Regions from separate parts of the Isoptericola sp. F-RaC21 genome, predicted to be linked through region 2. Evidence: riboswitches for the same ligand, from Rfam matches in the RefSeq annotation. Region 2 holds a riboswitch; the other holds the start of a gene.
The links. Region 2 has a riboswitch for thiamine pyrophosphate ahead of AAG589_RS04135 (bifunctional hydroxymethylpyrimidine kinase/phosphomethylpyrimidine kinase). Riboswitches for the same ligand answer to the same signal wherever they lie in the genome.
Positions count from the first base shown of each region.

Region 1: another riboswitch for thiamine pyrophosphate. It lies ahead of AAG589_RS10500 (thiamine ABC transporter substrate-binding protein); the one in region 2 lies ahead of AAG589_RS04135 (bifunctional hydroxymethylpyrimidine kinase/phosphomethylpyrimidine kinase).

Region 1 is NZ_JBCFYX010000003.1:2,206-7,550, forward strand. Features, by position in the region: gene AAG589_RS10485 (sulfite exporter TauE/SafE family protein) at 1-680, shown strand, start outside; gene AAG589_RS10490 (PAS domain-containing protein) at 870-1,646, shown strand; gene AAG589_RS10495 (DUF4235 domain-containing protein) at 1,707-1,973, opposite strand; TPP riboswitch at 2,130-2,233, shown strand; gene AAG589_RS10500 (thiamine ABC transporter substrate-binding protein) at 2,305-3,372, shown strand; gene AAG589_RS10505 (ABC transporter permease) at 3,348-5,075, shown strand; gene AAG589_RS10510 (ABC transporter ATP-binding protein) at 5,075-5,345, shown strand, end outside.
Region 2 is NZ_JBCFYX010000001.1:883,066-888,410, reverse strand. Features, by position in the region: gene AAG589_RS04150 (copper resistance CopC family protein) at 1-417, opposite strand, end outside; gene AAG589_RS04145 (YcnI family copper-binding membrane protein) at 414-1,202, opposite strand; gene AAG589_RS04140 (hypothetical protein) at 1,282-1,926, opposite strand; TPP riboswitch at 2,025-2,167, shown strand; gene AAG589_RS04135 (bifunctional hydroxymethylpyrimidine kinase/phosphomethylpyrimidine kinase) at 2,158-3,822, shown strand; gene AAG589_RS04130 (ABC transporter ATP-binding protein) at 4,074-5,345, shown strand, end outside.

The DNA.
Region 1 (5,345 bases), on a different contig from region 2:
TCGGCGCGTTCGCCGGCGCGACGTTCCTGTCGTGGCTCTCGACCGAGATCGCGAAGCCGCTGATGTCGATCCTGCTGCTGGGGCTGGGCCTGTACGTGCTGCTGCGGTTCACGCTCCGCGGGCTGCGCACGGACCGCCTCGGGCAGCCGCTGCGCAAGCGGTTCCTCACCCCCCTCGGCCTGGTCGCCGGGTTCATGGACGCCACGGGCGGTGGCGGCTGGGGCCCGGTGGGCACGCCCGCCATCCTCGCGAGCGGCCGCATGGAGCCGCGCAAGGTGATCGGATCCATCGACACCAGCGAGTTCTTCGTGGCGGTCGCCGCCAGCCTCGGCTTCCTCTTCGGGCTCGGCACGGCGGGCATCAACCCGACCTGGGCCCTGGCGCTGCTCATCGGCGGCCTCATCGCCGCGCCGATCGCCGCGTGGCTCGTGCGCCTGGTGCCGCCGCGCGTCCTCGGCTCCGCCGTCGGCGGGATCATCGTGCTCACCAACGTGCGGACCCTGCTGAGCCTCGACTCCTTCCCGGTGAGCGACGGCGTGCGCACCCTCGTGCTCGGGATCGTCGCGGTCGCCTGGGCGGCCGCCGTCGTGTACTCGTTCGGGCAGCACCGCAAGGCGGTCGCGGCCGAGAAGGCCGAGCTCGCGGGCGAGCGGGAGGCGGCGGCCGCGACCCCCGCCTGATCAGGCGCGGAGGTCGACGCCCGCCGGCGCGGGTGGGACCGCGGCACGGACCCCGCCGGGGTGCGGCCACGATTCCACCCGCGCCGACGTGCACCGTGGGGTGGCATCGTCGTGCCGTCCCGGTACCGTGGTGAAGCCGGGAGCATCGCGCCCCCGACCCAGCTGCACGGCACTGGGAGGTGAGCCTCGATGTCCACGCCGAACGACGCACCGCGCCGCGAGCTCGTCGCCTTCGCGGAGCTGCTCGGTGCCGGGAGCCAGCTGCTCGTGGGCCAGTACCGGGTCGACGTCGGCACGGGCGAGTGGTGGTGGTCCGACGAGGTCTTCCGGATCTTCGGCCGCGAGCCCGGCACCGTCACGCCCGGGCCGGAAGTGCTGCGCGCTCACCTGCACCCCGACGACCGCGAACGGCTCTCCCGGACGGCAGCCGTCGCGCTCGGGGCCGGGCGACCGTTCTCCGGGGCGCACCGCGTGGTCGACGACCACGGCCGGACCCACACCGTCGTCGTGACCGGCCAGGCCCGGCACGGGGCCGACGGCGCGTCGTCGCAGATCGTCGGCTACGTCATCGACGCCAGCCCGGTCGTCCGGGACGCGTTGGAACGGGAGGCGCACCGCGCCGTCTCCCGCGCGTTCGTCGCCGCCGCGGCCTCCGAGCAGGCCAAGGGCGCCATCATGGCGGTCTGCGGCGTGGACGAGTCCGTCGCCACCGAGGTGCTCGGCGACGTCGGCGCACAGGTCGGCGTCTCCGCCCAGTCGGCGGGGGAACAGGTGATGAAGATGCTCGCGCGGCCCGTCGGGGACCGTGACGCACCGCTCACCGCCGCCGAGGTGGTGCGCGCGGCGCCGCCCGCGAAGGACGCGGCGGACCGGCTCAGCGCGGCGCTCGCCGCCGTCCGGCCGGTGGACCGGCCGCACGGCCACGACGCGCAGCTCGCCCGTCGGCGGCCCCGCGCGAGCCACTGACGGGTCTCGACAGGCTCGACCAGCGGGGAGGGCTCGGCCGGCGGCCGGGGCCGCCGTCGGTCAGCGACCGGGGACGAACCGCGCCGCCGCGCGCACGGCTCCCTGGCGGGCGAGGCGCTTCGCGAGCACCGCGACGCCGCCCGACACCGCGGCGAAGGTGACGGCCTGCACGACGGAGAGCTCGTCGTCGTCCACGTTGGTGGGGGCAGCGTTGCCCGTCGCCTTCTCCCAGACCACGCCGATGAGCTTCTGCGCGACCCATCCGGCGGCGATGGTCAGCACCACCGTGCCGACCTTCACGCCCAGCGGCTGCTCGGTGTCCGTCACGTGCTCTCCCTCGGTCGGTCCCCACGCGGCCACGGTGTGGCCCGCGCGTCGTACGGCGCCCACGGCCGTCGGGCGGTGTCACGGCACGTCAGGCACGTCACACCCCGGAGCCGAGGACGGGACCACGGTAGCGCGGCGTCGACGGGTAGGCTCGTGCTGATACGACAGGGGAGCGCCACCGGCGCTGAGAGTGCGGACCGCCGCAGACCCTCGAACCTGACCCGGTTAGCACCGGTGGAGGAAGTCGGGAATCTCGTTCCCTGCGGGAGGCCGCACCACGACGGTGCCGGGCGCCCGCAGGACCCCCTTCTCGCACCGTGAGGAGGACAGCATGATCCACAGGACCACCCGGGTGGCCGCGGCCGCCGGAGCCGTCGCCCTGCTGCCGCTGCTGGCGGCGTGCGGCGGCGGGGCGTCGCCGGACGGGAGCGCGACGGCGTCGTCGACGCTGACGCTCGTCACGCACGACTCGTTCGCCGTCTCGGACGACGTGCTGGCCGCGTTCGAGAAGGAGTCGGGCCTGACGGTCGAGCAGGTGGCCCCGGGGGACGCCGGCACGCTGGTCAACCAGCTCGTCCTCACCAAGGACGCGCCGCTGGGCGACGTCGTCTTCGGCGTCGACAACACGTACGCGTCGCGCGCCGTGGACGCGGGCGTGTTCGAGGCGTACCAGCCGGCGGACCTGGACCCGGCGGTCGCCGCGTACGCCCCGGACGACCTGGCCGGCACGCTGACGCCGATCGACATGGGCGACGTCTGCATGAACCTCGACGACGGGTGGTTCGAGAAGCACGACGTCGCCCCGCCGGTGACGCTCGAGGACCTCGCGAAGCCGGAGTACAAGGACCTGACCGTGGTCACCAACCCGGCGACGTCGTCGCCCGGCCTCGCCTTCCTGCTCGCGACGGTCGGCGCCTTCGGCACGGACGGCTGGGAGGCCTACTGGGCCGACCTGCGCGACAACGGCGTGAAGGTGGCGGAGAGCTGGGAGGACGCGTACTACGTGGACTTCTCCGGGGCCGGCGAGGGCGGTCAGCGGCCGATCGCCCTGTCGTACGCCACCTCGCCCGCGTTCACGCTGAGCGACGACGGGAAGTCCTCCACGACGAGCGCGATGCTCGACACCTGCTTCCGGCAGGTCGAGTACGCGGGGGTCCTCGCCGGCTCCGACAACGTCGACGGCGCGAAGCAGCTCGTCGACTTCCTCACCTCGCCCGAGTTCCAGGCCGACGTCCCCGGCCAGATGTACATGTACCCGGCCGACCCCGACGTCGAGCTGCCCGCCGACTGGCAGCAGTTCGCGCCCCTGGCCGACGAGCCGTTCGAGGTGGCGCCCGCGGACGTCGCCGCGCACCGTGACGAGTGGATCGAGCAGTGGACGTCGACCGTCGTCGGCTGACGCGCGGGGTCCGCGCGGGCCGCTGGGGCGCGTGGCTCGGCTGGGGCGCGGCCGTCGCGCTCCCGCTGGGCTTCCTGGCGGTCTTCTTCGCGTGGCCGGTGGTGTCGCTGGTCCTGCAGGGGTTCTTCACCGAGACAGCGGCGGGGCGGACGCTCGACCTGTCCGGGTTCGCCGAGGTGCTGTCCCAGGAGCGCACGTGGCGGATCGTCGGGCAGACGCTCGCCCAGGCGCTCGCCGGCACGGTGCTGTCGGTGCTGCTGGGGCTGCCCGGCGCGTACGTGCTGTACCGGTGCCGGTTCCCCGGCCGCACGCTGGTGCGCGGCCTGGTGACCGTGCCGTTCGTGCTGCCGAGCGTCGTCGTCGGCGTCGCGTTCCGCGCGCTCTTCGCGCCCGGCGGCCTGCTCGGCTGGGCACACCTGGAGGAGAGCTTCGCCGGCATCGTGCTCGCGCTGGTGTTCTTCAACTACGCCGTGGTGGTCCGCACCGTGGGCAGCATGTGGGAGCGCCTGGACCCGCGGGCCGAGCAGGCGGCCCGCGCGCTCGGCGCGACGCCGTGGCGCGCGTTCCGCACCGTGACGCTGCCGGCGCTCGGCCCGGCGATCGCGTCCGCCGCGGCGGTGGTGTTCCTGTTCTGCGCGACGGCGTTCGGCGTCGTCCTGGTGCTCGGCGGCCTGCGCTACGGCACCATCGAGACGGAGATCTGGACCCGCACCACCCAGTTCCTCGACCTGCGCTCGGCGGCGGTGCTGTCCGTGCTGCAGCTCGTCGTCGTCGCCGGGGCGCTGCTGGTCAGCTCCCGCGCCCGGGCGCGGCGGGAGCGCGCGCTGCAGCTGACCGGCGACCGCGCGTCCGCGCACCGGCTGCGGCTGCGGGCCGGCGGGGACCTCTGGCCCGCGCTCGCCACCGCCGTCGTGGTGGCGGGGCTGCTCGTGCTGCCCATGGCGGGGCTCGTCTCGCGGTCGCTGCGGGCGCCCGACGGGTCCTGGGGCCTGGACAACTACGTGGCGCTGGGCACCACCGGCGGGCGCAACGCGCTGACCGTCACGGTGTGGGAGGCGCTCGGCAACTCGCTGCGCACCGCCGCGTGGGCGGCGGTGATCGCCGTCGTGGTGGGCGGGCTCGTGGCGCTCGTCGTGTCGCGCCGCCCGCGCCGGGCGGGGCTGCGGCGCGCCGTCGGCGTGCTCGACGCCGCGTTCATGCTGCCGCTCGGCGTCTCCGCGGTGACGGTGGGCTTCGGCTTCCTCATCACCCTGGACCGTCCGCTGGGGCTCGACGTCGACCTGCGCACGTCGGGCGCGCTGGTGCCGATCGCGCAGGCCGTGGTGGCGATCCCGCTCGTGGTGCGCACGATGCTGCCCGTGCTGCGGGCCATCGACCCGCGCCTGCGCGAGGCCGCCGCCACGCTGGGCGCCGCGCCGGGGCGCGTGCTGCGCACGGTGGACGGGCCGCTGGGCGCGCGGTCGCTCGGGCTGGCGATCGGGTTCGCGTTCGCCGTCTCGCTGGGGGAGTTCGGCGCGACGTCGTTCCTCGCCCGCCCCGACACCGCGACGCTGCCCGTGGTGATCTACCGGCTCATCGGGCGGCCCGGGGCCGAGAACTACGGCATGGCGCTCGCGGCGTCCGTGGTGCTGGCCGTGCTCACCGCGACCGTCATGATGGTGGCCGAGCGCCTGCGCGGCGACCGGCCCGGAGGGGAGTTCTGATGGAGCAGGTCCGCGAGACTGCGGGGCTCGCCGTGCGCGACGCCGTCGTCCGGTACGGCGCCACGCGCCGCCGGCCGGGGTCGGTCGCGGTGGACGGGGTGTCGCTCGACGTCGCCGCCGGCGAGATCGTCGCGCTGCTCGGGCCCAGCGGCTGCGGCAAGTCGTCGCTGCTGCGCGCCGTCGCCGGGCTGGAGCCGCTGGCGGGCGGCACCGTCGCCTTCGACGGCGAGGACCTCGCGGGGGTGCCCGTGCACCGGCGCGGCTTCGGGC
Region 2 (5,345 bases):
GGTGGCGGCCTCCGTACCGGCCGGCGGGTCGTACGTGAACGAGAACTCCCCGCTCGTGGGGTGCCCGTCGGCCGACACGATCCGCCAGTCGACCGTGTACTCGCCGGCCGCGCCCAGCGCGACCGGCACCGAGACGGTGCGGTCCTGGGTCGTCGGGCACCCGGTCGCGTAGTCCGTGCCGTCGGCGTCGGTCACGGTGACGACCGTGCTGGAGCCCTCGCCCGACAGGTCGAGCACGACGTCGTCGAACGTCACGTCGACGCTCTTCGGGGCCTCGTGCACGGTCGACCCACCGGTCGGCGTCGTGCCGACGACGACGTTGTGGGCGCTTGCCGGTGCCGCCGCCCCGACCAGGCCCGCGGCCGCGAGGCCGAGGGTCAGGCCCAGGGCCGCGGCGCGCCCGCCGCGGGCCGTCACCGCTGCTCCGTGCTGTCGGCGCGGGCACGCGTCCGCGCGAGGGCGGCGACGCCGGTGACGGCGCCGACGAGGCCGAGCCCGAGGCCCGCCGCGCCCAGCGCCAGGGGGAGGGTGCCGGAACCGTCGTCGTCCGACGCAGCCGGCGTGCCCTCGCCGGCGGCGTCCGCGGCGGCCGCCGCGCCGTGCCCCTCGCCCTCGGCGGCCGGGGTCACCTGCAGGACGGGTGCGGGGAGCTCGGGCTCGGCGTCGCCCGTGGCCTCCTGGTCCCACGCGACGACCTCGCCGTCGGAGTAGGTCTGCGTGGCGGGCAGCGCGAGCTCGTCCACCCCGTCGGGGACGGCGCCGGCGGACACGGTGAACCGGAGGAACTCGCCCGGCGCGATGGCGGCGTCGGCGTCGTCGGCCGTCCACTCGACGCTGGCCGGCGCCTCGGTGACGGTGGTGCCGTGCACCTCGACCGGCTCGGGGAGGGGCGCCTGCGTGACCTTCGCGGTCCAGCCCGGCACGGGCTCGACGGACACGCTGGTGAACGGGGTGTCGGTCGGGAGATCGACCTTCACCGCGGTCGTCGACGCGTCGGCGGACTCGTTGGGCACCTTGAAGGTGAGGGTCGCGTACGACCCGGCCTCCGCCGCGTCGGGGGTCACGGTGACGTGCGCGGACGCGGCAGCGGCGCCGAGCACGAGGGCCGGCAGGGCGAGCGCGGCGGTGCCGGCGAGCCGGCGCGCGGCCCGGGCGGGCGGGGCGAGCGGCGTGCGGGAGGGCGTGCGGGAGTGCGTGGTCATGACTGTCTGCTCCTGGTGGTCAGGTGGCCGTGCAACGACGAGGGACCCGCCCTCGTCCGACGACGGACCAGGGCAGGCTTCAGGCGGTGCGCGCGAGGGCGCCCGGGAGCAGCGGGGGACCTCGTGGGGGCGTGCGCCGGCGGGTGCGGGCGGCACGGGGACGCCAGGCGTGCCCGCCGACGACGGCGGCCGCGCGGGCCACCGGCAGCGCCGGCGGCCCCTGCACCAGGACCGCCACGTGCCGCAGGTGGGCCACGACGTTGGTCGCGGCCCGGTCGCCCGCCGCGAGCAGGAGCGCGGTGAGGACGACGGCGGCCGCGTGCGCGGCGAGCATCCAGGACGCCGTGCGCGGGTCGTCCGCGTGGTGGTGCAGCGCGGGGCCTGTCGCGGGCGGCAGGGAGCCGGGGCCCAGGGCGTGCAGCGCGTGCCCGTCGGCACCGAGCGAGCCGGGGGAGCCCGAGCCCGCGGGGCGGGCCGCGCCCAGCACCGACAGCGCGGTGTGCTGCACCAGCTGCAGGGCGACCATGGCGGGCAGCAGGCGCCGCAGCGTCAGCCGGCGCCGCGCGGTCCACACCGCGAGCGGCGCGGTGAGGGCCAGGACGACCAACCAGGCGAGGGGTGCCCCGGGGAGCGCGCCGCCGGCCAGGAGGTGGGCGGCGGCCGCGATGCTGAGCGTCGTGCCGGCGACGAGGAGCTCGCGCGCACGACGGACGACGGCGGGCACCCCCGCACCCTATCGCGGCGCCGGGTACGCGCCCCGCCACCCGATCCTGACACGCGGTCCGCCGCCGGCCCCGCCGCCGTGACCTGGGCTACGGTGGGCGCCACGACACGGGGTGCGTCCCGACCGGTCGACGTCACGACACCGTTCACGGCTGTCACGACGTGGGCCGCCGGGCGCTGAGAACACACCCGTCGAACCTGATCTAGCTCGTACTAGCGAAGGGATGTCGACATGAGTGCGCGCGCACCTGAAGACAGCTCCGCCGGCCGCGCCGGCACCACCGCCCCCGCCACCGCTTCCGCCACGGCCGCGTCGCCGCCGCCCCGGGGCAGCCGGCCGCGGGTCCTCGCGATCGCGGGGTCGGACCCCTCGGGCGGCGCGGGGATCCAGGCGGACCTCAAGTCGGTGGCCGCCGCCGGCGGCTACGGGATGGCGGCCGTCACGGCCCTCACGGTGCAGAACACGCGGGGGGTGCGCGACGTGCACGTGCCGCCGGCCGCGTTCCTCGCCGCGCAGCTCGACGCTCTCGCCGACGACGTGGCCGTCGACGCGGTGAAGATCGGCATGCTCGCCTCGGCCCCGGTCGCCGAGGCCGTGGCCGCCTGGCTCGACGGCCTGCCGCGCGGAGCCACGACGGCGCGCCCCGCCGTCGTCCTGGACCCGGTCATGGTGGCCACCAGCGGCGACCGGCTGCTCGATGCCGCGGCCGAGGACGCCGTGCGGGACCTGCTCGCGCGGGTCGACGTCGTGACGCCGAACCTGCCCGAGCTCGCGGTCCTGGCGCAGGAGGCGCCCGCACCGGACTGGCCCGCGGCGCTCGAGCAGGCGCGGCGGCTGGCGGCCCGGCACCGGGTGCTGGTCGTGGCCAAGGGCGGGCACCTTGCCGCCGGGGACGCGGGCGCCCCGGACGCCCTCGTCGGGCCGGACGGCGTGCTCGCGGAGCTGGGCGGCCCGCGCCTGGGCAGCACGTCGACCCACGGCACCGGCTGCTCCCTGTCCAGCGGGCTGGCCGCGCGGTACGCGCGCACGGGCGACTGGGTCGAGGCGCTGCGCGGCACGAAGGCCTGGCTGACCGCGGCGATCCGGGCGGGGGAGGCGCTGCGCGTCGGCGGCGGGAACGGCCCCGTCGACCACCTGGCGGGGCTGCGCGCCGGCGGCGCCGAGCCGGTCGTGGTGCCCGGTGCGGCGGGCGCGCACGGAGAGGACCGCGGGGAGGACGTCGTCGCCCGGTGGTGGGACGACGCCGCGGGCGTGCGTGCCGCGATCGACGACCTCGCGTTCGTCCGGTCCCTGGGCGACGGGACGCTCGACGCCGGCCACTTCCGGGCCTATCTCGAGCAGGACGCGCTCTACCTGCGCGACTACGCGCGCTGCCTCGCCCGGGCGAGCGAGCTCGCGCCCACGCGGGCCGAGCAGGCGTTCTGGGCCGGCGGCGCGCACGGCGCGCTCGTCACGGAGCTCGACCTGCACTCCCGCTGGCTGGGCGGGGAGCCGCAGGACGTGCCCGCCAGCCCCACGACGGCGGCCTACCTCGACCACCTGCGCGCGGCCGGCGACGACTACGCGACCCTCGTCGCCGCCGTCCTGCCCTGCTACTGGATCTACCAGGACGTGGGGGAGCGGCTGGCCGCCCGCAACCACGCGGGCCACCCGTACGCGGCGTGGCTGGGTACCTATGCGGACGACGCGTTCGCGGAGTCGACGCGCGAGGCGGTCGCGATCCTGCGCCGTGCCGCGGCGGCGGCCGACGCGCCCGTCCGCGCCCGGATGGCGGAGGCGTTCCGGACGGCGTGCGAGCACGAGCTGGCGTTCTTCGACCAGACCGGGCTGCCCGACGCCGCTGGCGTCCCGGGCGACCTCGGCCGCCGCGACGGCGACCGCGTCGCGGTGGGCTGACCCGCCGGCCGCGGGATCCCGCCGCCTCGCGCGCGACGGCGGGATCCCGCGCCGGTAAGCGGTGTCCCGGGTTCGCGCCGCACCGCGTGACCGGGGCAAGCGTGTCGGGGGCGAGTGACAGAATGGCTGTGATGCCCGACACGAAGCGCACTTCGCGCAGCCGCAGCAGAGGCGCCCGCCGCGCCGATCCCTCCGACAGTCCCAGGAGGAGCTCCGACTCCTCCGCTCCCCGTCCACCCGCCGCCCCGGCCGTGCCGGCGGGGTCCGAGCTCTCGACGATCGCGTCGCTGCGCCGGCTCTACCCGTACGTCCGGCCGGCCGTGCCGCGGCTGGTCGGCGGCCTGCTCTCCGCCCTCGGCGCCAGCCTCGCCGCGCTGGCCATCCCGCGCGTGCTGCAGGCCCTCGTCGAGGGGCCGCTCGCGCAGGGCGCAGCCGCCCACGACCTCGGCGCCCTCGTGGTGCCGGTCGTCCTCGTGCTCGTCCTCGGCGTCGCCGAGGCCGGCTTCGTGCTGCTGCGCCGCAACCTCGTGATGTACCCCGGCACGCGGATCGAGGCGGAGATGCGCATGTCGCTGTTCCGCCACCTGCAGGACCTGCCCGTCGCGTTCCACGACCGCTGGCCCGGCGGGCAGCTGCTCAGCCGCATCATGGGTGACCTGGGCCTGCTGCGCCGCTGGCTGATCTTCGGCCTCCTGCAGCTCGTGGTCAGCACCGTGACGATCGTCGTCGGCGTCGGGATCCTCCTGGCCACCGCCGGGTGGCTCGGCCTGGTGTACCTCGCGGGGGCGATCCCGGTCGCGGTCATCGCGTTCCGGTTCTCGCGGCGCTACCGCGTCATCGCGCGGCTCTCCCAGGACCAGTCGGGCGACCTGGCCACCACGGTCGAGGAGTCCGTGCACGGCATCCGGGTGCTCAAGGCCTTCGGCCGCGGCCGCGACGCGCTCGACTCGTTCACCGGCCAGGCCGAGGAGCTGCGCCAGACCGAGATCCGCAAGGCGGGCAACCAGGCGACGGTCACCACGTCGCTGCAGCTCATCCCCGAGGTCACGCTGGCCGTCTGCCTGGTGCTCGGGTCCGTGCTGGCCGCCCGCGGCCAGATCACGCTCGGCGACCTCGTGGCCTTCTTCCTCACGGCCGCCGTCATCAACGGCCCGGTGGTCGACCTCGGCATGACGCTGTCGATGACGCTCAACGCGCGGACCGCGGTGGACCGCTTCTGCGAGGTCATGGAGACCCCGAACCCCCTGGGCGACCCCGCCGAGCCCGTGGACGTCGGCGCGTCGCGCGGCCACGTCGAGCTGCGCGACGTCACCTTCCGCTACGAGGACTCGGCGCGCCCCGTCCTCGAGCACGTCGACCTCGAGCTGCCCGTCGGGACCACGACGGCGCTCGTCGGGCTCACCGGCTCGGGCAAGTCGACGCTCGCGATGCTGGTGCCGCGCATCTTCGACGTCACGGGCGGACAGATGCTGCTCGACGGCGTGGACGTGCGGCGCATGCGCCGGCACGACGTGCGGCGCGCG